DNA from 4 places in the Vibrio sp. TAP-3B genome. Region 3 is predicted to be linked to each of the others. Evidence: predicted binding sites of a transcription regulator. Region 3 holds the regulator's gene; each other region holds the start of a gene.
What was found. The regulator CRP, encoded in region 3, controls carbon source genes, mostly activating them, when cyclic AMP is high. The targets are predictions, from matches to a motif close to TGTGANNNNNNTCACA.
Positions count from the first base shown of each region.

Region 1 (7,981 bases), 440 kb from region 3:
TGGTGAAGTAACATTACTGAACATTTCGATAGCGCCTCAACACCAAGGCAAAGGCTATGGTCAAAAGCTGTTGGATGCGTTTCTAAACCAATGCGAACAGGCGAAAGCTGAGAGCATATGGCTGGAAGTGAGAGAAAGTAACCAAGCTGCCATCTATATCTATGAGCAAGCCGGATTTAATGAAGTGGACCGACGCTATAATTATTACCCAGCGAAAACGGGAAGTGGAAAAGAAGATGCGATCATTATGAGTTACTTTTTCTTTTACTAGGCGCATGGCTCGGGAAGTTGCCCCTGAGGCAATAATAAGCGAGAATACCGCGCAATATTGAATCTAAAAAGCGTGTTTGCATTTCGAGCAAGCATTCAGACATCAAAGAAGACCAGTCTCATGTCAAATACACCTTTTCTAAGCGAAGTGTCTAAACGTAGAACGTTCGCTATTATTTCTCACCCGGATGCGGGTAAAACCACCATTACTGAAAAAGTCCTTTTATTCGGAAACGCGATTCAAAAAGCAGGTACGGTTAAAGGCCGTGGTAATGCACAGCACGCAAAATCAGACTGGATGGAAATGGAAAAGGAACGGGGTATCTCGGTAACCACGTCTGTGATGCAGTTCCCTTACAATGATTGCCTGGTAAACTTATTGGATACTCCTGGACACGAAGACTTCTCGGAAGATACATACCGTACTCTGACGGCAGTCGACTCGTGTTTGATGGTTATCGATGCAGCGAAAGGTGTCGAGGATCGTACCCGTAAGCTGATGGAAGTGACCCGTCTGCGTGACACGCCAATTGTGACCTTTATGAACAAACTTGACCGTGACGTTCGTGATCCAATGGAAGTACTGGACGAAGTCGAAAACGAACTGGGCATGATGTGTGCGCCTATCACATGGCCAATCGGCTGTGGTAAGGAATTTAAAGGGGTTTATCACATTCACCGTGATGAAACGATCCTATACGAGTCTGGTCACGGTCATGAGATCCAAGAAGTTCGCATCATTAAAGGTCTAGACAACCCAGAGTTGGGTGAGCAGGTTGGTACGGATCTGGCGGCAAGCGTTCGCGAAGAGATAGAACTCGTCATGGGAGCATGTCCTGAATTTGATTTGGAAATGTTTTTAACGGGTGACTTAACGCCGGTTTACTTCGGTACTGCATTAGGTAACTTTGGTGTGGATCACATGCTGGATGGCTTGACGGAGTGGGCGCCAGCGCCGAAAACGCGTCAAGCGGTTGAGCGTGAAGTCGAAGCGACAGAAGAAAAGTTCTCTGGTTTTGTTTTCAAGATCCAAGCGAATATGGATCCGAAACACCGTGACCGTATCGCATTCATGCGGATTGTCTCGGGGACCTACACGCAAGGCATGAAGATGAACCACGTTCGTCTTGGCAAGCAAGTGAGTATTTCTGATGCAGTCACCTTTATGGCGGGTGACCGTTCACGTGCAGAACACGCTTATGCAGGTGACATCATCGGTTTACATAACCACGGCACTATCCAGATTGGTGATACCTTCACGCAAGGTGAGTCACTGAAGTTCTCTGGCATTCCCAATTTCGCACCGGAATTGTTCCGTCGTATTCGTCTGAAAGATCCATTGAAGCAGAAGCAGCTACTGAAAGGTCTGGTTCAGCTATCTGAAGAAGGTGCGGTACAGGTATTCCGTCCACTACAAAACAACGATCTGATCGTTGGTGCGGTTGGTGTGCTTCAGTTTGATGTCGTTGTTGCGCGTCTGAAGTCTGAATACAATGTAGAAGGCGTTTACGAAAGTGTAAACGTGGCTACTGCTCGCTGGGTAGAATGTGATGATGCGAAGAAATTGGATGATTTCCAGCGTAAAAATCAAGCTAACCTAGCGTTAGATGGGGGCGATAACCTAACGTATATTGCGCCAACAATGGTGAACTTAAACTTGGCGAAAGAGCGTTTCCCTGATATTGATTTCCGTGCGACGCGTGAGCACTAATCAAAAAGCGGTTTGGGTAAGCTTTAACGCAAACTAGATTTTAAAACGCCCTTGGCTATAAACTTAGCCAAGGGCGTTTTTATATGAGGATGAGATATGAACTGGTTTAAACGAGGATTGAAGCGTTACGACGACTGGTGCAAGGAGATGGGGCTAACCCCCGATCAAAAACGCAGCTGCGTTCCGTATCGAAAAGACCCTGCCCATCAAAATGAAGAGAACAGTGAAGCCCTGCCATCTTCTGATTCTCAGCCTGCCAGTACAGATAAAAAGCCTCAAGATGAAGCTCTTTGATACCCATTGTCACTTTGACTTTGATGTATTCCAAGGAGACTTTACGCATCAGCTTCAGATTGCTCAAACGCAAGGCGTGGCAAGAATTCTGATTCCTTCAGTGGGACCTCAAAACTGGGCTCGCATTCAAACCTTGGCAGAGCAACACGCCAATTTGTATTACGCTCTTGGGTTTCATCCGTATTTTCTTGAAGATAACGTTGAACAACACTTTGCTGAATTGGAACATTATCTAAAACAAAATGCTTCCCAGTGCGTGGCAATAGGAGAGTGTGGACTAGACTTTGGCATTGATGTTGACCCACAGTTGCAAGAAAAGGCACTTGAAGTTCAATTTGAGTTGGCTAGACGCTTCGAACTCCCTGTTATTTTACATAGCCGAAAAGCGCACAATCGCCTTATCCAAATGGTTAAAGCGGCGAAGCTCCCTCGAGGCGGTGTGCTACATGCTTTCTCTGGGAGTTATCAGCAAGCAATGGAGTGGGTCAAATTAGGTTTTTTTATCGGTGTAGGAGGAACCATCACCTACCCAAGAGCGAAGAAAACACGCGACGCAATTCAAAAATTACCACTCGAACACATGGTAATCGAAACCGATGCACCAGATATGCCTATACTTGGGCATCAAGGGGAGGCGAATCACCCGGCACAACTCGTTCACGTTTTTAATGAGCTCGTAGAGTTGCATAGTGGAGAAAGACATTCGATTGCTTGCCAGCTGTGGGAAAATAGTAACGTTGCATTCTCTATATGTTAATAAAATCTAAAAATCCTGTTTGAAATTAAAAACGCTTACTTGCTTGTTGTGACGTGACTCACAAAGACGATTGAATCAATGATAGATCTTATAGGAAAATGTGAGGCTAGCATTATTTTAATTGATTCCGCATGAGTATAATTGCTCCTGCTTTATAGCTCCATTTTGTAACACGCCAATAAATAACTTATAAGGAAGTCATAAACTATGAGCCTGTTTATGAGCCTAGTCGGTATGGTAGTGCTTATTGCTATTGCATTTGCATTTTCTAATAACCGAAAAGCTATCAATCTAAGAACCGTGGCTGGCGCATTCGCTATCCAATTCGTATTAGGTGCATTTGTTCTTTATGTACCTTGGGGCCGTGATCTACTAAACGGTTTCTCTTCTGGTGTTTCTAACGTTATCAACTATGGTAACGATGGTTCATCATTCCTGTTCGGTGGTCTTGTTTCTGACAAGATGTTCGAAGTATTCGGTGGCGGTGGCTTCATCTTCGCATTCCGTGTTCTTCCTACACTGATCTTCTTCTCTGCACTGATTTCAGTTCTGTACTATATCGGCGCGATGCAGTGGGTTATCAAGATTCTTGGTGGTGCACTACAAAAAGCGTTGGGCACTTCTCGTGCAGAATCAATGTCAGCTGCCGCTAACATTTTCGTCGGTCAAACTGAAGCACCTCTGGTGGTTCGTCCGTTCGTTCCAAAAATGACTCAATCAGAGCTGTTTGCGGTAATGTGTGGTGGTCTGGCTTCTGTTGCTGGTGGTGTATTGGCTGGTTACGCATCAATGGGGGTACCTCTCGAGTACCTAGTTGCCGCGTCATTCATGGCAGCACCTGGTGGTCTACTGTTCGCTAAAATTCTTCATCCTGAGACTGATCAGCCTCATGAAAACATCGAAGAAGCGATGGACGGTGGCGACGACAAACCGGTTAACGTCATTGACGCAGCAGCGGGAGGAGCGGCTTCTGGTCTGCAACTTGCGCTAAACGTTGGTGCAATGCTAATCGCGTTCGTTGGTCTAATCGCATTGATCAACGGTATGCTAGGTGGCATCGGTGGTTGGTTCGGTATGCCAGAACTAACACTAGAACTCATCCTAGGTTACGCATTCTCTCCACTCGCATTCCTAATCGGTGTTCCATGGGCTGAAGCGGTAACCGCGGGTTCATTTATCGGTCAGAAAATCGTAGTAAACGAGTTCGTTGCTTACCTGAACTTCGTACCATACTTAGGTGAGAATGCTCAAGTCGTTGCGGCAACTGGTGAAGTAATGTCTGAGAAGACGACCGCTATCATCTCATTTGCACTATGTGGCTTCGCGAACCTTTCTTCTATCGCGATCCTACTTGGTGGTCTAGGTAGCCTTGCACCTAACCGTCGTAGTGACATTGCTCGTATGGGTATTAAAGCCGTTCTTGCAGGTACGTTGTCTAACTTAATGGCAGCGACAATTGCAGGCTTCTGCCTAAGCCTTGCAGCATTTTAATTAGAATCGGTTCTTAATATATAGACGCCGTTTACATCATGCCCTGTAGCAAGAAATTGCTGCGGGGCATTTTTTGTTTTTAAAGCTAAATTTTTTCGATAATTGAGTCCGATAAATGGGGGTCAATCAGTCGATATAAAAGAGGCTTGGAAATTTTGAGATACAAACCGTTTGCGCTCCATATAGTGCTGCAGTTTTGCGGTGAAACTCTATAATGTAGTAATCACAGAATAGTGGTTAAGGCTGATGCTTAATCACGCAATGAATATTACATAATCGATGGGCGAATGAATTGCCCATCAATATCAGATCTAGTAAGCGTTTTGCTGTGTGATGTGATATGTAAGACACCGCAATCATAGATTGTAGTGCCATAAGCCAAACAGGTACTGTGCGGTGACAAGGATAGCAATTGGTATATGATATTTTCGCTGTATATGCCGAGTCTTCAGGGAACCAAGTCCGTTCATTAATAGACTGTTTAGCCCTTTACTCACATTGTCTCGACTGGTGGATTATAGTTAGAGACGTGATGTAAGGCTGAATAGTGAATTTTTTGAATATTGATCGGAGATAGAAATGAGCGATTTAAAAGCAGCAGCACTACGTGCACTTAAACTTATGGATCTAACCACGCTGAATGATGACGACACTGACACAAAAGTGATCTCACTCTGTCATGACGCGAAAACCGCAGTAGGCAACACCGCTGCAATCTGTATTTACCCTCGCTTTATTCCTATTGCTAAGAAGACACTTCGTGAGCAAGGAACGCCAGAGGTTCGCATTGCAACCGTTACCAACTTCCCACACGGTAACGACGACATCGAAATCGCTGTTGCTGAAACAAAAGCGGCGATTGCTTACGGTGCGGACGAAGTTGACGTCGTGTTCCCATACCGCGCGCTAATGGCGGGTGATGAGAAAGTCGGCTTCGAACTGGTTAAGCAATGTAAAGAGGCTTGTGGTGATATTCTTCTGAAAGTCATCATTGAAACTGGTGAGCTAAAAGAAGAAGCACTAATCAAGAAAGCATCTCAAATCTGTATTGAAGCAGGTGCTGACTTCATCAAAACTTCAACTGGTAAAGTGCCAGTCAACGCCACGCCAGAATACGCACGCATGATGCTTGAAGTGATTCGTGACATGGGTGTTGCTGAAACGGTTGGTTTCAAACCTGCTGGTGGTGTGCGTACTGCTGAAGATGCGGCAGCATACCTTGCAATGGCTGACGAAATTCTCGGTGACAACTGGGTTGATGCTCGTCATTACCGCTTTGGTGCGTCTAGCCTGCTAACAAACCTGCTAAATACATTAGAAGTGACAGACGAAACTGCTGATCCAGCAGCGTACTAATTCCAACTATACGTCTGAGCGGTAGCACCTAAGTGGGTGCTACCCACCTCTTCTATTCTACTTAAACCATCGCTTGCTAAGGCGTGGGAGGCACTAATGTATTTACCACAAGAAATCATTCGTAAAAAACGTGACGGCGAAGAACTTACCGCAGACGAAATCAACTTCTTTATTCAAGGCGTAGCAAATAACACGGTATCTGAAGGTCAGATCGCGGCGTTTGCTATGACGATTTTCTTTAATGAAATGACCATGGATGAGCGTATCGCGCTGACGTGTGCAATGCGCGACTCTGGCATGGTTATCGACTGGAGTCACATGAACTTCGGTGGTCCCATTGTCGACAAGCATTCTACTGGTGGTGTGGGTGACGTCACTTCGCTGATGCTGGGTCCTATGGTGGCTGCATGCGGTGGTTTCGTGCCTATGATCTCTGGCCGTGGCCTTGGTCACACTGGTGGCACGCTCGACAAGTTGGAGTCTATTCCAGGCTATAACATCACACCAACTAACGACATTTTTGGTCAAGTAACCAAAGACGCTGGTGTGGCGATCATCGGTCAAACGGGTGATCTAGCGCCAGCCGATAAGCGTGTGTATGCGACTCGCGACATTACCGCAACAGTAGACAACATCTCGCTTATTACGGCATCGATTCTTTCCAAAAAATTGGCGGCGGGTCTGGAATCGCTAGTGATGGACGTAAAAGTCGGCTCTGGTGCATTCATGCCAACTTATGAAGCGTCTGAAGAGCTAGCGAAATCAATCGTTGCAGTAGCAAACGGTGCGGGTACTAAGACAACCGCAATCCTGACAGACATGAACCAAGTATTGGCTTCTTCGGCAGGTAATGCGGTGGAAGTGCGTGAAGCGGTTCGTTTCCTAACTGGTGAATACCGTAACCCACGCCTACTTGAAGTCACCATGGCTTCTTGTGCAGAAATGCTGGTACTTGGCAAACTGGCTAAGAACACAGAAGACGCACGTGCGAAATTGATGGAAGCACTAGACAATGGTAAAGCAGCAGCATGTTTTGGCAAGATGGTTGCTGGTCTTGGCGGCCCAGCAGACTTCGTCGAAAACTACGATAACTACCTAGAGAAAGCGGACATCATTAAGCCAGTATACGCGACACAAACAGGCATTGTTTCTGCGATGGATACGCGTGCTATTGGTATGGCGGTCGTTGCTATGGGTGGCGGTCGCCGTGTTGCTACTGATGAAATCGACTATGGCGTAGGTTTCGACGAGTTCATCCGCTTGGGTGAAGTTGCAGATAGCGATAAACCTCTTGCCGTTATCCATGCTCGCACTGAAGAGCAATGGGAAGAAGCGGCAAAAGCCCTGCGCAGTGCAATCAAAGTAGGTGGTGAGTACACACCAACTCCAGAGGTTTACCGCCAAATTCGTGCAGAAGATATTTAATAGAACAAGTAATTACACAAGGCCTACTCAACCATAATAAAAAGCCGAGTGGGCCTAAGGAACGAGCAATGAAAAGAGCATTTATTTTAGTACTAGACTCATTCGGTATTGGTGCAACCGCTGACGCTGAGAAATTTGGTGATGTAGGTTCAGACACACTAGGCCACATCGCAGAACAATGCGAAAAAGGCTTAGCAGATAACGACCAACGTCAAGGCGCACTTCGCCTTCCAAACCTATCTAAGTTAGGTTTGGCAATGGCACATAAAGAGTCAACAGGTCGCTTCGCACCTGGCCTAGACGCAGATGCAGAAATCATTGGTGCGTACGGTCACGCAGCAGAGCTTTCTTCTGGTAAAGATACGCCGTCCGGTCACTGGGAAATCGCAGGTGTTCCTGTTCTGTTTGACTGGGGTTATTTCACAGACAAAGCAAACAGCTTCCCTAAAGAGCTGACGGATCGCATCCTTGAGCGCGCGGGTCTTGACGGTTTCCTAGGTAACTGCCACGCATCTGGTACTCAAGTTCTTGATGACTTGGGTGAAGAGCATATGAAGACTGGGCAGCCAATCTTCTACACCTCTGCGGACTCTGTATTCCAAATCGCCTGTCACGAAGAGACCTTCGGTCTAGATCGTCTACTAGAGCTTTGCCAAATTGCGCGTGAAGAACTAGAA
Region 1 is NZ_CM173495.1:1,681,884-1,689,864, reverse strand. It holds gene rimI (ribosomal protein S18-alanine N-acetyltransferase) at 1-271, shown strand, start outside; gene prfC (peptide chain release factor 3) at 392-1,981, shown strand; gene AC3D28_RS07925 (DUF5363 family protein) at 2,078-2,275, shown strand; gene AC3D28_RS07920 (TatD family hydrolase) at 2,262-3,032, shown strand; gene AC3D28_RS07915 (NupC/NupG family nucleoside CNT transporter) at 3,240-4,523, shown strand; gene deoC (deoxyribose-phosphate aldolase) at 5,103-5,879, shown strand; gene deoA (thymidine phosphorylase) at 5,976-7,304, shown strand; gene AC3D28_RS07900 (phosphopentomutase) at 7,373-7,981, shown strand, end outside.
Region 1: AC3D28_RS07915 (NupC/NupG family nucleoside CNT transporter) is a predicted target of CRP. The motif match lies at 3,080-3,095, and genes of this name have one in related genera.

Region 2 (7,981 bases), 830 kb from region 3:
CAGCAGGCCACCGACTTTCTCGTCACGCTCGAATACCGTCACGGTATGGCCTGCGCTGTTTAGCTGCTCAGCAGCAGATAGACCAGCAGGGCCAGATCCAATGATCGCCACTGTTTTACCAGTGCGAGAACGTGGCGTTTTTGGCTTGGCGTATCCTTCACGGTACGCCGTTTCCACGATGGTTTTCTCGATATTACAGATGGTGATTGGGTCTTGGTTAATGCCAAGCACACAAGAGGTTTCACATGGTGCTGGGCACACACGACCAGTAAACTCAGGGAAGTTATTGGTTGAGCTTAGAATGTTCCAGGCTTCTTCCCAGCTATCACGATAGACGGCATCGTTAAACTCAGGGATGATGTTACCGATAGGACAACCGCTATGACAAAACGGTACGCCACAGTCCATACAGCGAGAAGCTTGAGTGTTGATTTTGTTACCAAACTCCTCGTTCAGAACGAACTCTTTGTTGTTCTTGATACGTTCAGCTGGGTCGATCTTCTGTGGTAGTTCACGACCATGTTCTAAAAATCCAGTAGGCTTACCCATTACACTGCCTCCGCTTGAGTTTCGTTTCCTTGAGACTGCGCTTCAGCCTGACGTTGTTGAAGAACCGCTTTGTAGTCACGCGGCATCACCTTAACCATAGAGGCGAGGCTTGCTTCAAAGTTGTCTAGGAAAGACTGAGCGACTTCACTTCCTGTGAATTGAACATGCTTAGTTAGCATGCCGAGTAATAGAGCTTTGTCTTCTTGCTCGATAGGGTCTAGGTCTACTAGCTCTGGGTTCAGTTTCGACTCAAAGTCGCCTGACTTATCCCACACGTAAGCGACACCGCCACTCATACCTGCGGCAAAGTTACGACCGGTTGAACCAAGGATGATCGCTGCACCGCCAGTCATGTATTCACAACCGTGGTCACCGACACCTTCTACCACCACTTTTGCGCCTGAGTTACGAACACAGAAACGTTCACCAGCCATACCGCGAATGAAAGACTCCCCCGAGGTTGCCCCATAGAAACATACGTTACCCACTACGATGTTATCTTCTGCGACAATGCTTGATTTCGCGTCTGGGTAGAGCACTAACGTGCCGCCCGACAGACCTTTCCCCCAGTAGTCGTTCGCATCGCCTTCCACTTCGAACTTCACGCCCTTAGCTAGGAATGCGCCGAATGACTGACCCGCAGAACCTTTGAACTTCACGTTCATTGGTTGAGGCAGACCGGCATCTTTGTACACTTTTGAAATTTCGTTTGACAGCATGGTACCCGCAGAGCGATCCGTGTTAACGATAGGGAATTCGGCATTCACCGCTTCGCCTTTCTCGAGTGCAGGAATGGCGGCTTGAATCAATTTACGGTCAAGCACCGATTCCAGATTGTGGTTCTGTTGCGTTTGGTTATGGATACCGTCTGACTCACGTGGCTGTTCAACGTGTAGAACAGGAGACAGATCGAGATTTTTGTACTTCCAATGAGAGATATCTTGGCGAATCTTCAACTTCTGACCTTGACCGACCATCTCATCGATAGTGCGAAAGCCCAGTTCTGCCATGATTTCACGCAGACCTTGCGCCATGTATTGGAAGAAGGTGACCACGTCTTCTACGCGACCATCAAAGCGCTCGCGAAGTGTCTTGTTCTGAGTCGCGATACCCACAGGACAGGTATTCTTATGACACTTACGCATCATGATACAACCTTCAACCACCAATGCTGCGGTTGCTACGCCCCATTCTTCTGCGCCCAGTAATGTTGCGACTGCAAGGTCGCGAGGTGTCTTCATCTGACCATCTGCTTGAACCACGATACGGTTACGTAGCCCGTTTTTCAGTAGCGTTTGGTGGGTTTCTGCCAAGCCGAGCTCCCAAGGAAGACCGGTGTGGCGGATTGAAGACATTGGCGAGGCTCCCGTACCGCCGTCGAAACCTGCGATAAGCACCACGTCCGCTTTGGCTTTCGCTACACCAGACGCGATAGTACCTACGCCGGCTTCCGATACCAGTTTCACGTTCACGCGACCCGCGCGGTTCGCGTTCTTCAAGTCGTAGATCAGCTGAGCCAAATCTTCGATGGAGTAGATATCGTGGTGTGGCGGTGGTGAGATCAGCCCGACCCCCGGAGTCGAGTGACGGGTTGCACCGATCCAGTCATCCACTTTGTCACCCGGTAGCTGACCACCTTCACCTGGCTTCGCACCTTGAGCCATTTTGATTTGCAGCTCATCTGCGTTAGTCAGGTAATAGGAGGTGACGCCGAAACGGCCTGAAGCCACCTGCTTGATAGCTGAGCGTTCCCAATCACCGTTGTCTTTGCGTTCGAAACGCATTGGGTCTTCACCACCTTCACCAGAATTCGATTTTGCGCCGAGGCGGTTCATCGCAACAGCCAGTGTGGAGTGCGCTTCGTAAGAGATAGAGCCGAATGACATTGCGCCCGTCGCAAAGCGTTTGACGATGCTTTCGATTGGTTCAACTTCATCAATAGAGATAGAACCGGCAGGGTTTTTGATGAATGCCAATTGGCTGCGCAGCGTAACCGCGTTATCACCTTGTTTATCTACCGCGGTTGCGTATTGTTTGAACTGCTCATAGTTCTTGTTACGCGTTGATTCTTGCAGTAGAGAAATGGTTTCTGGATTGAATAGATGCTTTTCACCACGTTGTTTCCACTGGTAAACACCGCCGACATCCAGCATTTGAATTGGGATTTCGCGTTGCGGATAACCGATGCGATGACGAACCAACACTTCTTTCGCGATGTCATCTAACGTCAGACCCTGAATACGAGAAACCGTCCCCGTGAAGTACTTGTCTACCACTGATTTGTGGATACCCAACGCTTCGAAGATTTGCGCACCATGGTAAGACTGCAGGGTTGAGATGCCCATCTTCGAGAAGATCTTCAATAGACCACCATTGATGGCGTTACGGTAGTTATTGAATAGATCGCGCGGGCTTGCTTCTGGATCCAACTTCTTCGTGCGTTGCAGCTCAATGATGGTTTCGATCACTAGGTAAGGGTTAACCGCGTTGGCACCATAACCAATAAGCGTTGCAAAGTGGTGCGTTTCGCGTGCGTCAGCGGTTTCAACCACAATGTCACACTTCGCACGTAGCCCTTTACGGATCAAGTGGTGGTGAACGGCACCAACAGCAAGCATTGCAGGGATCGCCGCATGATTTGAGTTCACGGCACGGTCAGTCAATAAGATGATTGAGTAACCATCGATCACCGCGTCTTCTGCGTATTGACAGATACGTTTTAGTGCACGCTCTAGCTTGCCTTGCTCTTCGCTGGCTTGGAATACGATATCGAGCGTTTTCGCTTGGAGATGTTCGTTATCGATCGCACGCAGTTTCTCAAGTTCAGAGTTAGCAAGGACTGGTGATTCCAGCTCTACCTTTTGACAGTGAAGCGGGGTTTCAGCCAGCAGATTTTGATCTTTACCTAAATAGGTGTTGAGCGACATTACCATGCGCTCACGGATCGGGTCTATCGGCGGGTTGGTGACCTGCGCAAACAGCTGCTTAAAGTAGTTTGAAAGATGCTGAGATTGGTGAGAAAGCACCGCGAGTGGCCAGTCGGCACCCATTGCAGACAGTGGTTCTTTGCCGTCATTCGCCATTGGAACGATGATTTCGTTCACTTCTTCGGTGCTGACACCAAACGCTTGCTGGCGATACAAAAGATGTTTTGGATTAGGTTGGCTGAATTGGTTGCTCGCATCTGGTAATTTTTTCAGGCTGAGTAGATTTTCTTCTACCCATTTCTCGTAAGGTTGCGCTGTCGCGATGGTGTCTTTTACTTCTTCATCAGAAACGATCCGACCTTGTTCTAGATCCGCCACGAAAATACGACCTGGTTGCAGGCGGCCACGGAATTCTACGTTTTCAGGTTTGATGTTCACCACGCCTGATTCTGATGCCATCACAAGGAAGTTATCTTTGGTCACTGTGTAGCGAGAAGGGCGAAGGCCATTACGATCTAGAGTCGCACCGACTTGAACACCGTCAGTAAAACAGACCGATGCTGGGCCATCCCATGGTTCCATTACATTCGCATGGTACTGATAGAATGCACGGCGTTTCGGATCCATAGTTTTGTTTTCTTGCCATGCTTCCGGGATCATCATCATCAGAGCGTGTGGCAGGCTGCGACCAGAGAGAACTAGGAGCTCAAGTGCCATATCGAAGTTGGATGAATCTGAACTGTTTTCCTGACAAATTGGAAGCAGCATGTCGATCTCTGCCTGAGTGAACAGATCGGATTCGATAATCGCTTCACGAGCTTTCATCCAGTTCAGGTTACCGCGAACAGTGTTGATTTCACCGTTGTGAGCGATGTAACGGAAAGGCTGTGCAAGGCGCCATTTCGGGAAGGTATTGGTTGAAAAGCGCGAGTGCACCAGTGCCAGCGCAGTCACCATGGTTGGGTTTTGCAGGTCCAAGAAATATTGAGGAACTTGTTCTGTCGTTAACTGACCTTTGTACACCAATGTCTTGTATGACATTGAGTTTATGTAGAAGTCGTCACCAATGTTCGAAATGCTTTCTAGACAAACCCGTACCGTGTAGTTACGAAGAACATACAGTTTTCGTTCAAGCTCTTCTGGTGTGATGCCTGGACCACCAGAGATAAACACGTGCTCAAACTGAGGTTCAGTGCTGAGTGGATCGGCACCAATCATCGAGTTATCGGTTGGCATTACGCGATAGCCGATCACTTCAAGATCTAAGCGTTTGGCATTACGCTCTAGAATGTCACGACACTGTGCGCGTTTGTATTCATCTTTTGGGAATAGAACGACACCCACACCATACTTTTCGAAACAAGGCAGTTTAATACCGAGCTTAACGGCTTCTTCTAATAGGAATTCATGAGGTTTTTGTAGCAAGATACCTGCACCATCACCGCTGCATGGGTCACAACCTTGACCACCACGGTGTTCCATTCGTGCCAGCATGTCTAACGCTTGGGTCACTACGTCATGAGATTTACGGTTTTTAAGGTGAGCAACAAAACCGATTCCACAAGCGTCATGCTCCAGTTCAGGAGTATATAGACCCTGTGAATTTTGCTCTCTATTTACCATAGATACATCCTTCCAATTCAATGTCGACGCAAAAATACCGGGCAGACAAACGCCGCCTAGCAAATTGATTACGTCTTGTCCTTTATATTTATTATCGCCACCAGTCTAGGTTGACCAGTCTTGATTCCTTTCCGTATCTCGCAGGAAAAATATTGCGAGAAAAACAATCCTTGGTGATATCCCTTTATTTAATGCCACTCTGTAGTGATTTATATAGGTAGGAGTGGAATAACACCGACAAATCCCGCTGTGTGCTTTGTAATAAAAATCACAAAATGCACAGGGTTGTGTAAGTATCCTACAATTTTGTTACTTTGGAATGCAACGAAAAAGTCGCTGTTGTAACCCAATTTTTTCGTCTAATTATGCAATTTCATGTTTAACACTGGCGCAGATTTACGGCTTTTTGTTTGTATTTATGCAAGTTTATTGATTTTGACCTACTTGGGTTTTGTTTGAATTGATTAATATTGCTTGTTTTTTCTTGCAGGGATGTAATTTGTTTACATGACCGTAATGAGGTTGATTATGGTTCGCAATTGTGAGGGTTTATGCAGTTACACGAGTTGGTCAATACACTAGGCCAAGATCTTCAACGCCGATACGGTGAAAAAGTACATAAATTAACGTTACACGGCGGGTTTAGCTGCCCAAACCGTGATGGAACGATTGGTCGCGGTGGCTGTACATTTTGTAACGTAGCTTCGTTTGCGGATGAAGAAGTCCAAGTAAAAAGCATTCATGATCAATTGAAAGATCGTGCGGGGGAAGTCGACCGAGCGAAGAGGTATCTGGCGTATTTTCAGGCTTACACCAGTACTTATGCTGAGGTCCAGGTGCTTAAGAATATGTATGAAGAAGCACTTAAAGCGGTCGACATCGTTGGCTTATGTGTGGGGACTCGTCCTGACTGTGTGCCTGATGCCGTGCTGGACTTATTGTCTAATTACGTCCGTCAAGGTTACGAGATCTGGCTTGAGCTTGGCCTGCAAACCGCAAACAACCGCACACTTAAGCGTATTAATCGTGGTCATGATTTCGAATGTTACGCTGAGATCACTAAACGTGCGCGTGCGCTAGGCATTAAAGTATGTACGCATCTGATTGTTGGGTTGCCGAAAGAGACTCGTGACAATAACATCGAGACGTTACAAAAAGTGTTAGAAGTAGGAACCGATGGGATCAAGCTTCATGGCTTACATATCGTAGAAGGTAGTACCATGGCAAAAGCGTGGCGAGCAGGTAAATTAGAAGCACCTGAGTTAGAGGAGTACGTCACAATCGCGAGTGAGCTTATTCGTCTAACGCCACCAGAAGTGGTTTATCATCGGGTATCATCTGCCGCGCGTCGACCAACATTATTGGCTCCGCTATGGTGCGAAAACCGTTGGTTAGGTATGACTGAAATCGGGCGCGTGCTCAATATTTATGGTGCTCAAGGGAGCTTAACCGGAAATACTTTTATCTATACCAAGCCCGAATTAATAGCCGCTCACTCAATAAATCCCTGATCGGTTCGAAAAGGTTGAGAGCAAGAGTGTGTAAATGAAAGTGTGTCCTCTCCTAGTGACGGTATTTGGAGGTATATTGCTAACGCTTTGTGACCGCTTGCTCTAAGTTGATCGCTGGTTGTTTAAATTGCCGTATTAAACACGTTAAACTGGCTAGAGCCTGTGTTTTTGCTTGCGGTCTCTTATCGTCAGCACGGCTTGTAGTGCGCGTTGTTACTAATCAAATCGACCTAAATTGCCTTAGGCCGAATATGCCTGCCCATTTCTCATCACCAAAGGGCGATGTCTAGCCAGTACCATGGAGTCGTTAATGAAACCCATGAAAAATCTCGCTCAGTATTATGTTGACCTGCTAGTCAAGCTGGGGATTGTCCGTTTTTCTATTTTGCTCGCTCTTGCGTTGGTGGCGTTGGCCGTTGTGGTGCAAGTAGGGATTACTTTGGCATTGAAGGGGCGAGTGGATGATATTGATATCGTCCGTTCGGTATTTTTTGGTCTGTTGATCACGCCTTGGGCGGTGTATTTTCTTTCCGTTGTTGTTGATCAATTAGAGGAGTCACGTCAACGTTTGACTAAGCTGGTGTCTAAGCTCAAAGACATGCGCTCACGCGACCAGGAGCTAAATTACCAACTGCAACAGAATATCGAAAAGCTTAATCAAGAAATTGAAGAGCGCATTAAAGCCCAAGCCGCCCGTGAAGAAGCAATGCAAGATCTCGAAAATGAGGTCTTTCAGCGTGAGCGAACCCAATTGGAGCTGGCTGAGCGCACAGCTTTATTACGTTCATTTATTGATGCTTCACCCGACTTAATTTACTACCGCAATGCTGATGGCGTGTTCTCGGGATGTAACCGTGCAATGGAAGAGTTAACTGGTAAGAAAGAGCACCAGTTAGTCGGTTTAAGCCCATGGGATGTTTATAGCAAAGAAATCGCTGAAAGCATCGTTAATACCGACCAAAAAGTCTTTGCTGATAATCAAGCCATCACTTATGAGCAATGGCTAGAATATCCAGATGGTCGTAAACATTACTTTGAGTTGCGCAAGGTTCCATTTTATAGCAAAGATGGCCGACACTTGGGTCTTGTTGGCTTCGGTCGTGACATTACTGAGCGTAAGCGTCATCAAGAATCGTTGGAAAAGGCCAGCCGTGACAAAACCACCTTTATTTCTACCATTAGTCATGAACTTCGTACCCCGCTTAATGGGATTGTGGGTTTAAGCCGAATGCTTCTCGATAGCCCATTAACAAAAGAGCAGCGCAAGCACATGCAAACCATCAATGTGAGTGCTATTACGTTGGGTAACATCTTTAACGATATTATCGATATGGATAAATTTGACCGTCGTAAGTTGGAGTTGCTACCAGC
Region 2 is NZ_CM173495.1:2,949,317-2,957,297, forward strand. It holds gene AC3D28_RS13980 (glutamate synthase subunit beta) at 1-549, opposite strand, end outside; gene gltB (glutamate synthase large subunit) at 549-5,099, opposite strand; gene mnmL (tRNA modification radical SAM protein MnmL/YtqA) at 5,651-6,610, shown strand; gene arcB (aerobic respiration two-component sensor histidine kinase ArcB) at 6,921-7,981, shown strand, end outside.
Region 2: gltB (glutamate synthase large subunit) is a predicted target of CRP. The motif match lies at 5,357-5,372, and genes of this name have one in related genera.

Region 3 (7,981 bases):
ATTTGATGGGGATTTGGCCGACTACTATAAGTGGCTGACTGAGCAACAAAAAGCGGAGCGCAAAGAAGCACAAGCCGCACAGCCCGCCAAAGATAGCGCCAACAGCGCGGCAGCGAAAAAAGAGCAAAAACGTCGCGATGCAGAATTTCGTACACAGACCGCGCCAATTCGCAAAAGGCTGACACAATTAGAAAAGAAAATGGATAAGTTAGGTGCTGCACTGGCCGAAGCTGAACAACAATTGGCGGATAACTCACTGTATGAAGCCGAAAATAAAGCTAAACTTAACCAAGTGCTGGCTCTTCAAGCTTCTAGTAAGGCAGAGCTCGAAGAAATTGAAATGGAATGGATGTCGGCTCAAGAAGAGTTAGAGCAGATGGAGTTAGAGTTTAATCAATGAGTAATCAACACGCTGAATACACACTCACCCTAGAACACCTTTGGCAGTTCAGTCTGCAATTTTATGGGGTGCGAGAAGTGAAAGAAGCGTGTTTATCATTACAGAACAATTATCACGGCAACGTGAACCTACTCCTGCTGCTCAGATGGCTCGATGAGCAGCAACTGATTTTCCAAGAAAAAGACTGGCCTCTAGTACAAAGCTGTCTGGGTCGAAGCGAAACTTTACTGCACTCTTTTCGCGACTTACGCCGCCATCTTAAGTCGCAAGTCAATGATGCTTTATATCGTGAAACCTTGCAGTTTGAACTGCAACTAGAAAAGCAGCAACAAGCGGATTTGGTGGACTGCATTAACTCACTTGCACTACTCAAAAATGATGGCGACCCACTCACGCTGAGATACTGTCGTCAACTTGGTGGTGAGCATTTGCAGCCAGCCTTTGCTATGCCGGTGCCAAACATTCACCCACCAAAACGCCCATAAATCTGTAGAATACCTATAATCTTTATAAAGGATTATATTAATAAGTTCTTCAACTGACACCGAAGGACCGCATAAGAGCAGTTAGGTATGACACAATTTTTCGCCGCCGCCGGGATCAAAAACCCGCATCTTCAAACGCTTTTACCACGTTTTATTCGCAAAAAAGCGTTATTTACGCCGATTTGGCAAACCCTCGATACAGCCGATGGCGACTTTCTCGATCTAGCATGGAGCGAGGACCCAAGCCAAGAACCTGCGCAAAAACAGCCGATTTTTGTGTTGTTTCATGGACTAGAAGGCTGCTTCTATAGCCCTTACGCCAATGGTCTAATGAATGCGTTTGCTCAATCTGGTTGGCTGTCGGTGATGATGCATTTTCGTGGTTGTAGCGGCAAGCCAAACAAGAAAGCTCGCGCCTATCATTCCGGTGAAGTGACTGACGCCCGCTACTTCTTAGAGCATCTTGAGCAACGATTTCCTGATAACCCCAAAATCGCGGTTGGTATTTCCCTCGGCGGGAACATGTTAGTAAATTACCTTGCGCAATATCGAGACGACCCGATTGTCACAGCCGCCACAATCGTCTCTGCACCGCTGGATTTGGCGGCATGTGCTAATCGCATCGAACAAGGTTTTTCGAAGGTCTATCGTCGTTATTTATTATCCTCGCTCAAGCGCAATGCGTTGCAAAAACACGCTTTGCTACATGGTGAATTGGCTTTGTCCTACAACTCAATAAAACGTGTCACACGATTGTATGAATTCGATGATTTGATCACGGCACCATTGCACGGTTTTAAAGACGCACAAGATTATTACGACCAATGTTCAGGCTTGAGCAAGTTACAACAGATCACGCTGCCAACCTTAATCATTCACGCCAAAGACGACCCGTTCATGACGGATGAGGTTATCCCTAAATTTATTCTGCCTGACAATATCGATTATCGCTTATTTGACCATGGTGGCCACGTCGGCTTTCTGTCTGGCTCCGTTTTAAAACCTAAATTTTGGCTAGAAGAAGCACTGCCGGCATACTACGAAAGTATTGCTACAGACTTTATGGCTCACACTATAAAAAAGAACGTTTCTACTGCGACACAACAGAGCGCGGTATAGAATAGAACTAAATCATAAAAAGTATGAGGTATTGATGATCATCCCTTGGCAAGACATCGCGCCTGAGACATTGGAAAATATCATTCGTGAGTTCGTTCTGCGCGAAGGGACGGACTACGGGACCGTCGAGGTTTCTTTACAAGACAAACTCGAACAAGTAAAACATCAACTGGCACAAGGTGAAGCCGTCATTGTCTTCTCTGAACTGCATGAAACTGTAGATATTCAGCTCAAAGCAAAATCATAGCCCCTTCACATTTTACCGTCCCCCACTCAATGACAAGCCGTTGTGACGTGTTATAGTGGGTTATCGACCGTGCAGTAACGCCCTACTGCACTTTACAGGTAAGTAATTTTCGACAAGGTTTGTCATGTCAGCAAAACACCCAATCATAGCGGTTACTGGTTCGTCCGGTGCCGGCACGACCACTACATCTGAAGCCTTCCGTAAGATGTTCAATATGATGAACGTCAAACCCGCATGGGTTGAAGGTGACAGCTTCCACCGCTTTACTCGCCCCGAAATGGATATCGAGATCCGCAAAGCGCGCGAGCAAGGTCGACACATCAGCTATTTTGGCCCTCAAGCCAATGACTTTCCAGGTTTGGAGGCGTTCTTTCGTAAATACGGCAATGCGGGCACAGGAAGCGTACGCCGCTACCTACACACATTTGATGAAGCCGTCCCGTATAACCAGATGCCGGGGACATTTACCCCCTGGCAAGATCTGCCGGAAAACAGCGATGTGCTGTTTTACGAAGGCCTGCATGGTGGCGTGGTGGATGGTGAGGTAAACGTATCGCAACACGTTGATTTTTTGATTGGCATGGTGCCGATCGTGAACTTGGAATGGATCCAAAAATTTGTCCGCGATACTCGAGAGCGCGGTCACTCACGAGAAGCGGTTACGGACTCCATCGTGCGTTCGATGGACGATTATCTCAACTACATTACGCCACAGTTTTCACGTACCCATATCAACTTTCAGCGAGTGCCAACGGTCGATACCTCTAACCCACTTAACGCCAAAGGCATTCCAAGTTTAGATGAAAGTTTTGTCGTGATTCGCTTACGCGGGATTAAGAAAGTCGACTTCCCGTATCTGCTGGCTATGATTGATGGCTCATTTATGTCACGCCATAACACTATCGTGGTTCCAGGCGGTAAAATGAGCTTTGCTATGGAGCTCATCGTAAGACCGATTCTCCAACAGCTAATAGAAACAGGAAAAATTGGTTAAAAACGTAGCAGGCTAGACTTTACTTTTCACACCGTGATCATGTGCACACTTTTGCTTACAAAATCTCAATCATGACACGATTAAAATCAAGAAATCGTTTTCGAAAAAGGATACTATTTCTTACCGAAACACAAGATAGCTTGCAGCATATAAAAAGTGCTCTTATTCTAGTAAACCTAATTCAGGCTTAGCTAAAATATGGATAGCGCAAGCGTACCCTGCAGAGGAAGTGAGATATTATGGTTCTAGGTAAACCTCAAACCGACCCAACATTAGAGTGGTTTCTTTCACACTGTCATATTCATAAGTACCCATCAAAAAGCACGCTGATTCACGCGGGCGAAAAAGCAGAAACGTTGTACTACATCGTTAAAGGTTCTGTTGCGGTTCTTATCAAAGACGAAGAAGGTAAGGAAATGATTCTTTCCTACCTAAACCAAGGAGACTTTATTGGTGAACTTGGTCTATTCGAGGAAGACCAAGAGCGCACAGCTTGGGTTCGTGCTAAATCTCCTTGTGAAGTTGCTGAAATTTCTTTTAAGAAATTCCGTCAGCTTATCCAAGTAAACCCAGACATCCTAATGCGTCTTTCTGCGCAGATGGCTCGTCGTCTTCAAGTGACTAGCCAAAAAGTGGGTGACCTAGCGTTCCTAGACGTAACTGGTCGTATCGCTCAGACGCTTCTGAACCTTGCAAAACAACCAGACGCAATGACTCACCCAGACGGCATGCAAATCAAGATCACTCGTCAAGAAATCGGTCAAATCGTTGGCTGTTCTCGTGAGACAGTAGGTCGTATCTTGAAGATGCTAGAAGAGCAGAACCTAATCTCTGCGCACGGTAAAACTATCGTGGTTTACGGTACTCGTTAATCTCAAACCAGAGTGACGCGAACAAAATTATAAAAGCCACCAATGGCGACATTGGTGGCTTTTTATTTGTCTTGTAACCACATTAAGCTCAGAGCAACAAAAGACTAATGAGCAAGTTGGTTAGCCGAAAGGTTAACCCTAAAAGTTAGCCATTCGTACTTTCAAAGATTTTGTCCGCTGAAGCCGCCACAAAACCTGGGTACAGCTCACCGTTTTCCATCGGGTAGCGCTTAGCAAACTCGTAAAAGCCACCAGGGATAATTTCAGTGCCTTCGCTAAAGCGAACCGCCACTTTATCCGCCATGGTCGATGATTGTTCTAGCAGCACCTCAGGAGTGCCCTTCACTTCCCCGCCGTTTTCATTAATGGTAAATCCGGCCGTACGTAAGTGATCGTTTACTTGCTTCACTTCTTCGTATTCATTGAGCTGGTTAACGCTCACCGTGAAGTGGTTTGCGCCGTAACCATGCGCCGCCAACCAAGATGCGTACTCACTTTCTTTAGCCAACGTTTGGTAGTCAGCAAAGCTTAAATCCCACAAGCGTCCACCATGTAAGAATGCGCTATCGTTCAGCTTGTCTGCATCGACTTGTGCCACCAGCTTTTTCACTATCTCTTGCAGCTCAGCTGAACATTCTTCTACTTTCAGTTCACTAATAAACACTTTGGGTTGCTTAGGTTCTGGATGCTCGTAATGCTTTGCGACTAATTTTTTACTTTCAAAAACGTAGTCACCACATGCCTGGTAGCCAATGGCTACAAATGGTTTAGCTAAGGTTTCGATACCAAGAGGCGCAATATTGAAGGTACGTAAAGCTATATGATCATTAATCAGAGGCTCATCTTCTTGAAGCAGCTGATGTACTTTCGCAGCAGAAGGGCAAAGACGTTGAATGTAATCTTGCCATAGCGATTCAAATAACACATCGGGCGTCATAACGACTCCTTGTTACGAGATGTAGAGTTAAAAGGTAAGCGGAAGTTGACTGCTCGTTCACAACGAAAAGTTGTCCAGAATAATGAACGAACAGCCATCAACCTGTGACGGTAAATGCCAGTCAGTCAACACGCTTTTCCGAGTCTTTGCTCACTTTCCGTGTTCTGCCAACGATCACTACAACCCATACCTAAATGATTCGCCGGCAAGGTGAGCCGCAATACATGGTTGCGACTCTGTTATTAAAACTTATAGCGCCACACCTGGGCTTAATGTTGCAGGCAAGATAGTCTCTTGACCTTCCATTGATGCCATCGGGTACGCACAGTAGTCTGCTGCGTAATAAGCGCTTGGACGTAGGTTACCTGATGCACCAGGGCCACCAAATGGCGCATCACCACTTGCACCTGTGAGCTGGCGGTTACGGTTCACGATCCCTGCACGAATATGGTCAACGAAGTATTCCCATTCTTGGTCGTCAGTTGAAACTAAACCAGCAGAGAGACCAAAGCGCGTGTCGTTCGCCAGTGCTACGGCTTTTTCTAGCCCTTCGTAACGCACCACTTGCAGAAGTGGACCGAAGTACTCTTCATCTGGCAGGTCAGCAATGTTCGTTACATCAATAATGCCCGGAGAAACAAACGCCGCCTCTCCTGCTTTAGCTTCAATCAAGCTTTCACCACCAAGTGATTGTAGCTTCGCTTGTGCATCGAGAATGAACTTGGCTGCGGCAACGGAAATTTGCGGTCCCATAAATGGCGCAGGCTCTGCAAATGGCTGGTCTACGCAAATATTCTTCGTCGCTTCAACCAGTTTCGTGATGAGCGCATCACCTTTCTCACCCAGTGGCACGTACAAACGACGAGCACACGTACAACGTTGACCAGCACTGATAAACGCTGATTGGATGATGGTATAAACCGTGGCATCCAAATCACCGTATTTATCAGAGATCACCATCGGGTTATTACCACCCATTTCTAGTGCTAACATCTTGTCTGGTTGACCCGCAAATTGACGGTGCAATACATGCCCCGTGTTCGCGCTGCCCGTGAACAGTACGCCATCAATGCCTTTCGCATCAGCAAGCGCAATACCGGTTTCTTTCGCACCTTGGACAAGGTTGATCACGCCTTTCGGCAGACCTGCTTCTTCCCAAAGTTTCATAGCTAACTCGCCAGTCCAAGGCGTTTGCTCGGATGGCTTGAACACAACGGTGTTACCCGCTAGTAGCGCAGGCACAATGTGACCATTTGGTAGGTGACCAGGGAAGTTATATGGGCCAAATACTGCCATCACGCCCAGTGGGCGATGACGCAACACAATTTGGTTGCCCGCCGCTTCACGGCTCGCTTCACCGGTGCGGTCATGGTAAGCACGAATAGAGATGGCAATTTTACCTGCCATTGCCGCTGCTTCAGTGCGCGTTTCCCAAATTGGCTTACCAGTTTCTTTGGCAATGACTTCGGCGATTTTTTCGCTGTTCTCTTTTACTTTCTCAGCAAAAGCCAACACGATCGCCTCACGCTCTGCAAATGAACGTTTCTTCCAATCCATGAAGGCTTCGCGAGCCGCCGCCACGGCTTGGTTCACTTGCTCAGCCGTGGCGCTTTTTCCTTGCCAAATCACTGCTTGGTTGTACGGCGACAAAGAGGTAAATTTTTCACCCTGACCTTGTACCCATTCACCTGCAATCCAATGTGTCATTGTTTCTATCCTTACATTCTGTCGTCTGTTACTGCGGAAGAAGGCGTACAATATCCCCTTCCTCAACCAAAAGCGCCGCTGCGACTTCTGGCGCGATCATCACGTTTTGCGTTTCAGCGTCATACGCCGCTTTGGTGACTACCGCACGGAAGTTTTCGAACGATGAGTTACACATCAAAAAATCTTGCGTGCTGTTATGCGGCGTAATCTTCACTTGCGCGCGGAACGAATGACGAACCGACTCCACATTTCGCAAATCACATTCTACGGTTGGGCCAGCGTCAAAAATGTCGACATATCCACGGTTGGTAAAGCCTTCGCGCTCTAACAACGTCAACGCAGGACGCGTGTTATCGTGTACCTTACCAATCACCGCTTGTGCTTCAGGGCTCAATAGATTGATGTAGATAGGCAATTTTGGCATTAAGTCGGCGATAAAGCCTTTTTTACCAATACCGGTTAGATAATCGGCAAGCGTGAAATCGATCGAGAAGAAGTGCTCTTGCAGCCATTGCCAGAACGGCGAATTACCTTCGTCGTCTGAAACGCCACGCATTTCGGCAAAAATGGTTTCGGAGAAACGCTCTGGGTGCTCAGCCATCATTAAGAAACGGCACTTTGACATCAGTCGTCCGTTAAGACCTTGGCGGAATTTCTCACGCAAGAACAAGGTACAAATTTCGCTGTTACCCGTGTAGTTATTACCAAAAGTAAGCAGTTTGACGACATTATTGACGCCAAGTTTTGGCGACGAGTGCACTACTTTGCTGATGTGATAAGAATAAAAAGGCACATCCCAGCCGATCGATGCTTCGATTCCGGTGGTCCCCGCAACTTCCCCTGAGTCAAAATCAAAGCCGACCATCAGGTAGCCTTCATCCCCCGGTTCTGCCACATCTGGTTTACCAAAGCTGTACTCTGAGTGTTTGATTCGATTGGTTAACAATTCTTCGTTAACCGGTAAAGATGTAAACCCGTGACCAGACTCTACCGCACAGTTATGCAGCGAGTCATAATCCGACATCGCGATAGGGCGAACTACTAGCATCAATACTCCCTCCAGATGCAAGAAGATCCTAACTATATTGTAGGAACAATTCCCCCATCAGAGATCCTTGACGGGGGGATGCGTTGACGTTTAAAGGGTAATTACGACGACACTAATGTCGCGATCGCTTTATCCAGTTTCGCCAAGCCTTCTTCAATTTCTTGTTGTGTGA
Region 3 is NZ_CM173495.1:2,119,448-2,127,428, forward strand. It holds gene AC3D28_RS09990 (ABC transporter ATP-binding protein) at 1-400, shown strand, start outside; gene AC3D28_RS09995 (TIGR02444 family protein) at 397-885, shown strand; gene AC3D28_RS10000 (hydrolase) at 973-2,004, shown strand; gene AC3D28_RS10005 (YheU family protein) at 2,039-2,251, shown strand; gene AC3D28_RS10010 (phosphoribulokinase) at 2,376-3,245, shown strand; gene crp (cAMP-activated global transcriptional regulator CRP) at 3,485-4,117, shown strand; gene AC3D28_RS10020 (2-oxoadipate dioxygenase/decarboxylase family protein) at 4,263-5,054, opposite strand; gene astD (succinylglutamate-semialdehyde dehydrogenase) at 5,304-6,761, opposite strand; gene astA (arginine N-succinyltransferase) at 6,790-7,809, opposite strand; gene AC3D28_RS10035 (aspartate aminotransferase family protein) at 7,911-7,981, opposite strand, start outside.

Region 4 (7,981 bases), 290 kb from region 3:
GCCCAAGTTCGTGGCGCGCACGTTCTTCAATTGCATCAAGACCTTGTCTTAAGTCATCAATCTCAGCGAACATTTCTTTATTGCGCGCTTGTAGCTTGCTGTTCACTTGCTGCTGAACTTCAATTTCATTTTTTACTGTGTAGTAGTCAGACACTCCGTTCTTACCAAACCATAGAGTGTATTGAAGCAAGCCAAACAGTAGCGTAAGGGCTATAACAAAAATTCGCATATCGCTGCTAACATTCTGTACCGGAAGGAGTTAGATAAGGTGACATATATAGCATAAATGCGTGATTGCCTCTAGGGGAGAAGGGGAGACTCACGCACTCCTCACAGGAAATAAGCATGAAAATAAAGAAAGGCACCAAGCTATAGGTCTCCCATAAACAAAAACGCCCCGCTAATGCGAGGCGTTTTATCAAGCTATAAATCTAAGCAGTTAATTCAATTAAGAATTAAGCTTGACCTTTCACTTCTTTAAGACCGTTGAAAGGAGCGCGCTCACCTAGAGCTTCCTCGATACGGATAAGTTGGTTGTACTTAGCAACACGGTCAGAACGGCTCATAGAACCCGTTTTGATTTGGCCTGCTGCAGTACCTACCGCTAGGTCAGCGATCGTTGCATCTTCAGTTTCGCCACTGCGGTGTGAGATTACTGCTGTGTAACCTGCATCTTTAGCCATCTTGATTGCTGCTAGAGTCTCAGTTAGAGAACCGATTTGGTTGAACTTGATAAGGATAGAGTTAGCTACGCCTTTTTCAATACCTTCAGCAAGGATCTTAGTGTTTGTAACGAATAGGTCGTCACCAACTAGTTGAAGCTTATCGCCTAGAAGTTCAGTTTGGTGTTTGAAACCATCCCAATCTGACTCATCAAGACCATCTTCGATAGATACGATCGGGTATTGGTTAGCAAGATCTTGTAGGTAGAAGTTGAACTCTTCAGAAGTGAAGACTTTACCTTCGCCTTTCATGTTGTAGTTGCCAGCTTCTTTGTCGTAGAACTCAGATGCCGCACAGTCCATCGCTAGAGTTACGTCTTTACCTAATACGTAACCAGCCGCTTCTACTGCTTCTTGGATTGCAGCTAGGGCCGCAGCGTTAGACTCAAGGTTAGGAGCGAAACCACCTTCATCACCAACTGCCGTGCTTAGGCCTTTTGCTTTAAGAACTTTAGCTAGGTTGTGGAATACTTCAGCACCGATACGTAGACCTTCTTTAAGCGTCTTAGCACCAACTGGTTGGATCATGAACTCTTGGATGTCAACGTTGTTGTCTGCGTGCTCACCACCGTTGATGATATTCATCATTGGTAGAGGCATAGAGAACTGGCCTGGAGTGCCGTTAAGTTCAGCAACGTGCTCGTATAGAGGCATGCCTTTCGCAGCTGCAGCCGCTTTAGCGTTTGCTAGAGAAACCGCTAGGATAGCGTTAGCACCGAATTTAGATTTGTTTTCAGTACCGTCGAGTTCAATCATTACTGCGTCGATGGCAGCTTGGTCTTTCGCGTCTTTACCAACTAGAGCTTCAGCGATTGGGCCATTTACAGCTTCAACAGCTTTAAGAACACCTTTACCTAGGAAACGTGTTTTGTCACCGTCACGCAGCTCAAGAGCTTCGCGAGAACCTGTAGATGCGCCAGATGGTGCTGCCGCCATACCTACGAAACCGCCTTCTAGGTGTACTTCAGCTTCTACGGTAGGGTTACCACGTGAGTCGATGATTTCACGACCTAGAACTTTAACGATCTTAGACATTAATGTTTCCTCTCGTTTCAAATATAAATGTCAATTTTAAAGGGCAGCAGCACAACCTTCGCCGCCACCCGTATCCTTTTACTTCTCGAATTCGCCGCGTGCGTTTTGGCCCGCAGCCTTAACGAAACCGGCAAACAATGGGTGACCATCACGAGGCGTCGATGTGAATTCGGGATGGAACTGAGCCGCTACAAACCATGGGTGGTCTGGGTTCTCAATCATTTCCACTAATTTCTTGTCCGCAGACAGGCCTGACACTTTCAGACCTGCTTTCTCGATTTTCGGACGCAGAACGTTATTCACTTCGTAACGATGACGGTGACGTTCGTGGATCGTCGCACTACCATATAGTTCACGAGCTTTCGTCCCCTTTTCTAGGTGACACAGCTGTGACCCAAGACGCATCGTCCCTCCAAGGTCGGACTTTTCAGTGCGCTCTTCTACGCTACCCGTCTCGTCTACCCACTCTGTGATCAAACCTACCACAGGGTACTTGGTTTCTTTGTTAAATTCGGTTGAATGTGCACCTTCCATACCCGCGACGTTGCGCGCGTATTCAATCAGGGCTACTTGCATACCCAAACAAATTCCTAGATAAGGCACTTTGTTTTCACGTGCGTATTGTGCTGCACGGATTTTACCTTCGATACCGCGATCGCCAAAGCCACCTGGCACTAGAATTGCGTCTAAGCCATCTAGAAGCTCAACGCCTTTTGTTTCAATATCTTGTGAATCTACATACTTAATTGTGACGCTCAGACGGTTTTTCAAGCCAGCGTGTTTAAGCGCTTCATTTACAGACTTATATGCATCTGGTAACTCAGTGTACTTACCCACCATCCCAATGGTGACTTCACCTATTGGGTTCGCTTCTTCGTAGATGACCTGTTCCCACTCAGCAAGGTTGGCTTCTGGTGCCGTAATACCAAAGCGTGTACAAACGAGATCATCAAGCCCCTGAGACTTAATTAATTGCGGGATCTTGTAGATTGAATCCACGTCCTTCATTGAGATAACCGCTTTTTCTGAAACGTTACAGAATAGTGCGATTTTTTTACGTTCGTTAGCAGGGATAACACGATCGCTTCGGCAAACTAGGATATCTGGTTGAATACCAATAGATAGCAATTCTTTTACCGAGTGTTGCGTCGGTTTTGTTTTCACTTCGCCCGCAGCGGCTAGGTAAGGAACGAGAGTAAGGTGCATGAACATAGCGCGCTCACGGCCAAGCTCTACGGCTAGCTGGCGAATCGCTTCCATGAACGGCAGTGATTCGATATCACCAACGGTGCCACCGACTTCGACGATGGCCACATCATGGCCTTCAGAGCCAGCAATGACACGGTCTTTGATCGCGTTAGTAATATGAGGAATAACCTGAATCGTTGCACCTAGGTAGTCACCGCGACGTTCTTTACGAAGAACATCGGCATAAACACGACCTGCTGTGAAGTTGTTACGCTTGGTCATTTTGGTGCGAATGAAACGTTCATAGTGACCAAGGTCAAGGTCTGTCTCTGCACCATCTTCCGTTACAAACACTTCACCGTGCTGAGTCGGGCTCATTGTGCCTGGATCAACGTTGATGTAAGGGTCAAGCTTCATCATCGTCACTTTAAGACCACGAGCTTCAAGAATAGCTGCAAGAGATGCTGCCGCAATACCTTTACCTAGAGAGGATACAACCCCGCCAGTAACAAAAATGTAATTTGTCGTCATGTTTAACCTGAAATTGGTTGAATGAGGGAAATGGAGTGCTTCTGGACGGGAGATAAATATACCAGAAGCTCCTTACCGCCACAACGTGAAATCTATCACACTGTAATTTTTTATTTTTTGCTTCAAATCAAAGTGAACAAAGAGAAACCAAAGTGCGCTTAAGTGTTCTAGTCAAACTTATCTAATAATAACCGCACCTAGGTGTTTTATTTCTTCCCTACTCTTCCTGCTTTACTTCGTCCCAAAAATGGTCAAGTTCAGATAACGAACAATCTGGAAGCGTTCTATTAGACTGCGCAACCTTGGCTTCAACCTGCTTGAAACGCCTAACAAATTTTAGGTTTGCTTTCCCCAATGCGACTTCTGGATCTTTATCAAGGTGGCGGGCTAAATTTACTGTCGCAAATAATAAATCGCCCAACTCTAACTCAACCTTTTCTTCATCAGGTTGAACTTGAAGCGCTTCTTCCATGACTTCTTCTATTTCCTCTTGAACCTTTGCCACCACAGGCCCAAGAGAATCCCAATCAAAGCCCACTTTCGCACATTTTTTCTGTATTTTTGTAGCACGAGAAAGTGCCGGCAAAGAGTTTGGTATTGAGTCTAGGATACTTTCTTCCGCTTTGCCTACCTGCGCTTTTTCTTTTGCTTTTTCGGCTTCCCAGTTGGCGTTAATTTCCTCGTCCGATTCAAACTCAACACCTGAAAAAACATGCGGATGGCGACGAGTCAACTTTTCGTTCACGGTTTCAACCACATCAGTGAATTCAAACAGTTCCTGCTCTTTCGCCATCTGGCTGTAAAAAATCACCTGAAACAACAAATCCCCCAACTCTTCTTGTAAGTTCGGCCAATCACGGTTTTGAATCGCATCCACCACTTCGTAAGTTTCTTCGATGGTGTGCGGAACGATGGTGTCAAAGGTTTGGTTTAAGTCCCAAGGGCAACCGCTTTCTGGGTCACGCAACTTCGCCATAATTTGTTCTAATTGTTCAATTGGATGACTCATTTTCTGTTCCTTTAAACCTTTCTATCTAAAGAAAAAGGTGAGTAGTCAAAACCACTCACCTTCTACATTATATTTTCTCAGCAGCTTTCACTAAGGAATTGTTACTTTGACAAGCCAACAAGTTGCGCGACTCCTGAGCAAGCATTCCGGAAACAAGTGAAACCAGCGCAGTTAGAAAGCCTAATGCGATGTATGCGTAACTCTCTAAATAGTTGAAGCTGTAGCTAGGCGACAAACAAACGAGACTCCTGAGCATGGTTTACCATGTGATGGAGCGAGTGCGTGCAGTCAACAACGCTACAACGATAACTATGACGAGAGTTTTAGCCGAGGCGTTTCACAGTCACCACATCCTTAATCTGCTCAACACGCTTCGATACCCGAGACAGCACCTCAATATTGGTCATCTCTAGGTCAAAGTCCATGACGGCAAGCTGACGACGATAATCGACACGATTTTTCATACTGGTGACTTTTATTTTTTCGTTGGCAAATAGTGTGGTGATGTCTTTCAGTAGACCGCTACGCTCCATCGCTTCGACCCGTACGGTGAGGATGTATGAACCGACGAAGCCACTCCCCCAGACGGTATCGATAATACGCTCTGGCGCGTGGTGACGAAGTTCTTCTAACTGCTCACAATCACTGCGGTGAACGGAGATACCGCGACCTTGGGTGATGTAACCACAGATGTTGTCACCTGGAATGGGCTGACAACAGCGCGCGAGGTGGGTCATCAGGTTATCGACCCCTTCAACGACGACGGCATCTTTCTTCGGGCGGCTTTGTGCTGGCGCTCTGTGTCCGGCTTCTTGCAGTTTCTCTAGCGCTTGTTGGTCTTCTTCTTCTGCGGTCGGTTTATTAACCAAAGCATTGATATGGTTAATGATCTGGTTGATGCGCAAATCACCACTTCCCACTCCGACATAGAGCTCATCGGGTGTTTTAATGTTAAAACGCTTAAGTGCGTAATGCTCAGCATCTTTTAGCTTTGCGCCAATTTTCGCCAGTTCTTGCTCAAGAATCTCACGGCCAGCCTCAAGGTTTTTTTCACGGCTTTGCTTGCGGAACCAAGCATTAATTTTCGCGCGTGCACGCCCTGAATGAACGAAGCCCAAGGATGGATTTAACCAGTCACGTGAAGGGTTGGGTTCTTTTGAGGTTATGATCTCAACTTGATCGCCCATGTGAAGCTTATGAGTGAACGGGACAATTCGCCCACCCACTTTGGCGCCAATACAACGATGCCCCACTTCGGAGTGAATATGGTACGCAAAATCGAGTGGCGTTGCGCCCATTGGTAAGTCAACCACGTCACCGCGCGGCGTAAACGCGTAAACGCGGTCATCAAACACTTGACTGCGTAGCTCATCCAGCATTTCGCCGGAGTCGGACATTTCTTCTTGCCAATCAAGCAGTTTACGCAGCCAGGTGATTTTTTCATCGTAACCACTACGGCTGCTTGCCCCCTCTTTATATTTCCAGTGCGCGGCTACACCGAGCTCGGACTCTTCATGCATTTGCTTAGTACGAATCTGGATCTCAATGGTTTTACCTTCAGGCCCTAGAATGACGGTGTGGATCGATTGGTATCCGTTGGGCTTGGGGTTGGCGACATAATCGTCGAACTCACTCGGTAAATGCTTGTATTTGGTATGAACCACCCCTAACGCGGCGTAACAGTCTTGCAGTTTATCAGCGATGATACGGACCGCTCGTACATCAAACAGCTCGTCGAACGCCAAGCTTTTCTTCTGCATTTTGCGCCAAATGCTGTAGATGTGTTTAGGACGGCCGCTGACTTCTGCATTGATGCCTGAGGTTTCCATCTCGTGAGTCAGATCTTCAATAAAGTCTTTGATGTACTGTTCACGAACAATACGGCGCTCTGACAGCTGTTTGGCAATTTTTTTGTAGGTCTCTGGTTGCTGATAACGGAAAGCGTAATCTTCAATTTCCCACTTCAGCTGACCAATACCAAGACGGTTGGCCAGAGGCGCGTAAATGTTGGCACACTCTTTTGCGGCAGCACGTCGAACCTCGTCCGGTGCCTTTTTAACTTCAATCAGGTTGCAAATTCGTTCCGCTAGCTTGATAACCACGCAGCGGAAATCATCAACCATCGCAAGCAACATGCGTCGCACATTGTCGACTTGAGACGATGCTGCGCTGCCTTCCATGTTGACGTTAAGCTGGCCAATCGCCGCCATTTCTTCAACGCCATCGATTAATTTCATGGTTTCTTTGCTGTATTTTTCTTCCAGAATTTCTCTGTTAAAAGCACGACTTGAAACCAAAGGAAACAGCTGCGCAGCCACTAAAGTCGCTTTATCCATGGACAAGGTGACCAGTATTTCGATCATTTCTCGCCCACGCCACAACAACAACTCCGCTTGATCGTGATCAGCCAACATCGTTTGGCAATCTCGATACACTTCGATTAAGCGTGAAGCTGTGTTCTTCTCTTGCCCTAGGCTAGCCACCCAACGTTCGAGTTCAAACTGTTCATTTTGGTTTAAATGCGCGCTTCTTACCGCAACCATCTCATCATCCTAATTATTATATTCGTGTGGTTTGACTAACACCGTCCAGGTTAGTTCTTTTGCCTGCGTTTTAAACACTGGCTTTATGACCACCCACCACAAATAAGGGGCCAACGTCCTAGGAATTAGGACTTTTCAAACAGTGCCATCGATTCTAGATGGCTGGTATGAGGGAACATGTCCAACATGCCTAGTTTGGTTAATTTGTAGCCTTGCGCTATCAGGCTATGGCTGTCCCTAGCAAGGGTAGCAGGATTACAAGAAACATAAACTACACGCCGCGCGCCAAGCTCCGAAACTTGATCGATGATCCCACTCGCACCCGCACGTGCTGGGTCTAACAGAACTTTATCAAACTGCTCCATCGCCCACGTTTGACCTTCAAAACCTTGCTCAAGATTAGCGTGATAAAACTGCGCGTTATTGATGTGGTTCAAGGATGCATTGTTTACGGCTTTTTCGACCATCTCTGCTACCCCTTCAACACCGACAACATGCTTAACTAATTTTGCCATTGGTAAACTGAAGTTACCTAACCCGCAAAATAAATCTAACACCCGATCGTTTTGTTTCGGGTCTAACCACTCAACCGCTTGTTTGACCATTTGTTGGTTCACCGCTTGATTAACTTGAATGAAGTTATTCGGTGAAAACGGGATCTTTACCCCCGTTTCTTGATAAAAAGGCGCCTCACCTTCAACGAGGTCGAGTTGATCTGTTGCTGGCATCAAGTACAGCGACGCGTGATGACGTTCGGCTAACTCGATTAAGGCACCAGTTTCATCTTTCGTTAGTTTGCCTAAATGGCGTAGCGTGATACAGGGACCATTATCACCAAGCACTAACTCTATATGACCAAGTTGTTCTGGTTTGTTGAATGCTTTCAGCACCAAGTAAAGCTCAGGCAATAGCACATTTAACTCAGGCGCCAATACCGGACAATCGGTCACTTG
Region 4 is NZ_CM173495.1:1,830,518-1,838,498, forward strand. It holds gene ftsB (cell division protein FtsB) at 1-229, opposite strand, end outside; gene eno (phosphopyruvate hydratase) at 456-1,757, opposite strand; gene pyrG (CTP synthase) at 1,836-3,476, opposite strand; gene mazG (nucleoside triphosphate pyrophosphohydrolase) at 3,694-4,485, opposite strand; gene relA (GTP diphosphokinase) at 4,809-7,028, opposite strand; gene rlmD (23S rRNA (uracil(1939)-C(5))-methyltransferase RlmD) at 7,154-7,981, opposite strand, start outside.
Region 4: pyrG (CTP synthase) is a predicted target of CRP. The motif match lies at 3,561-3,576, and genes of this name have one in related genera.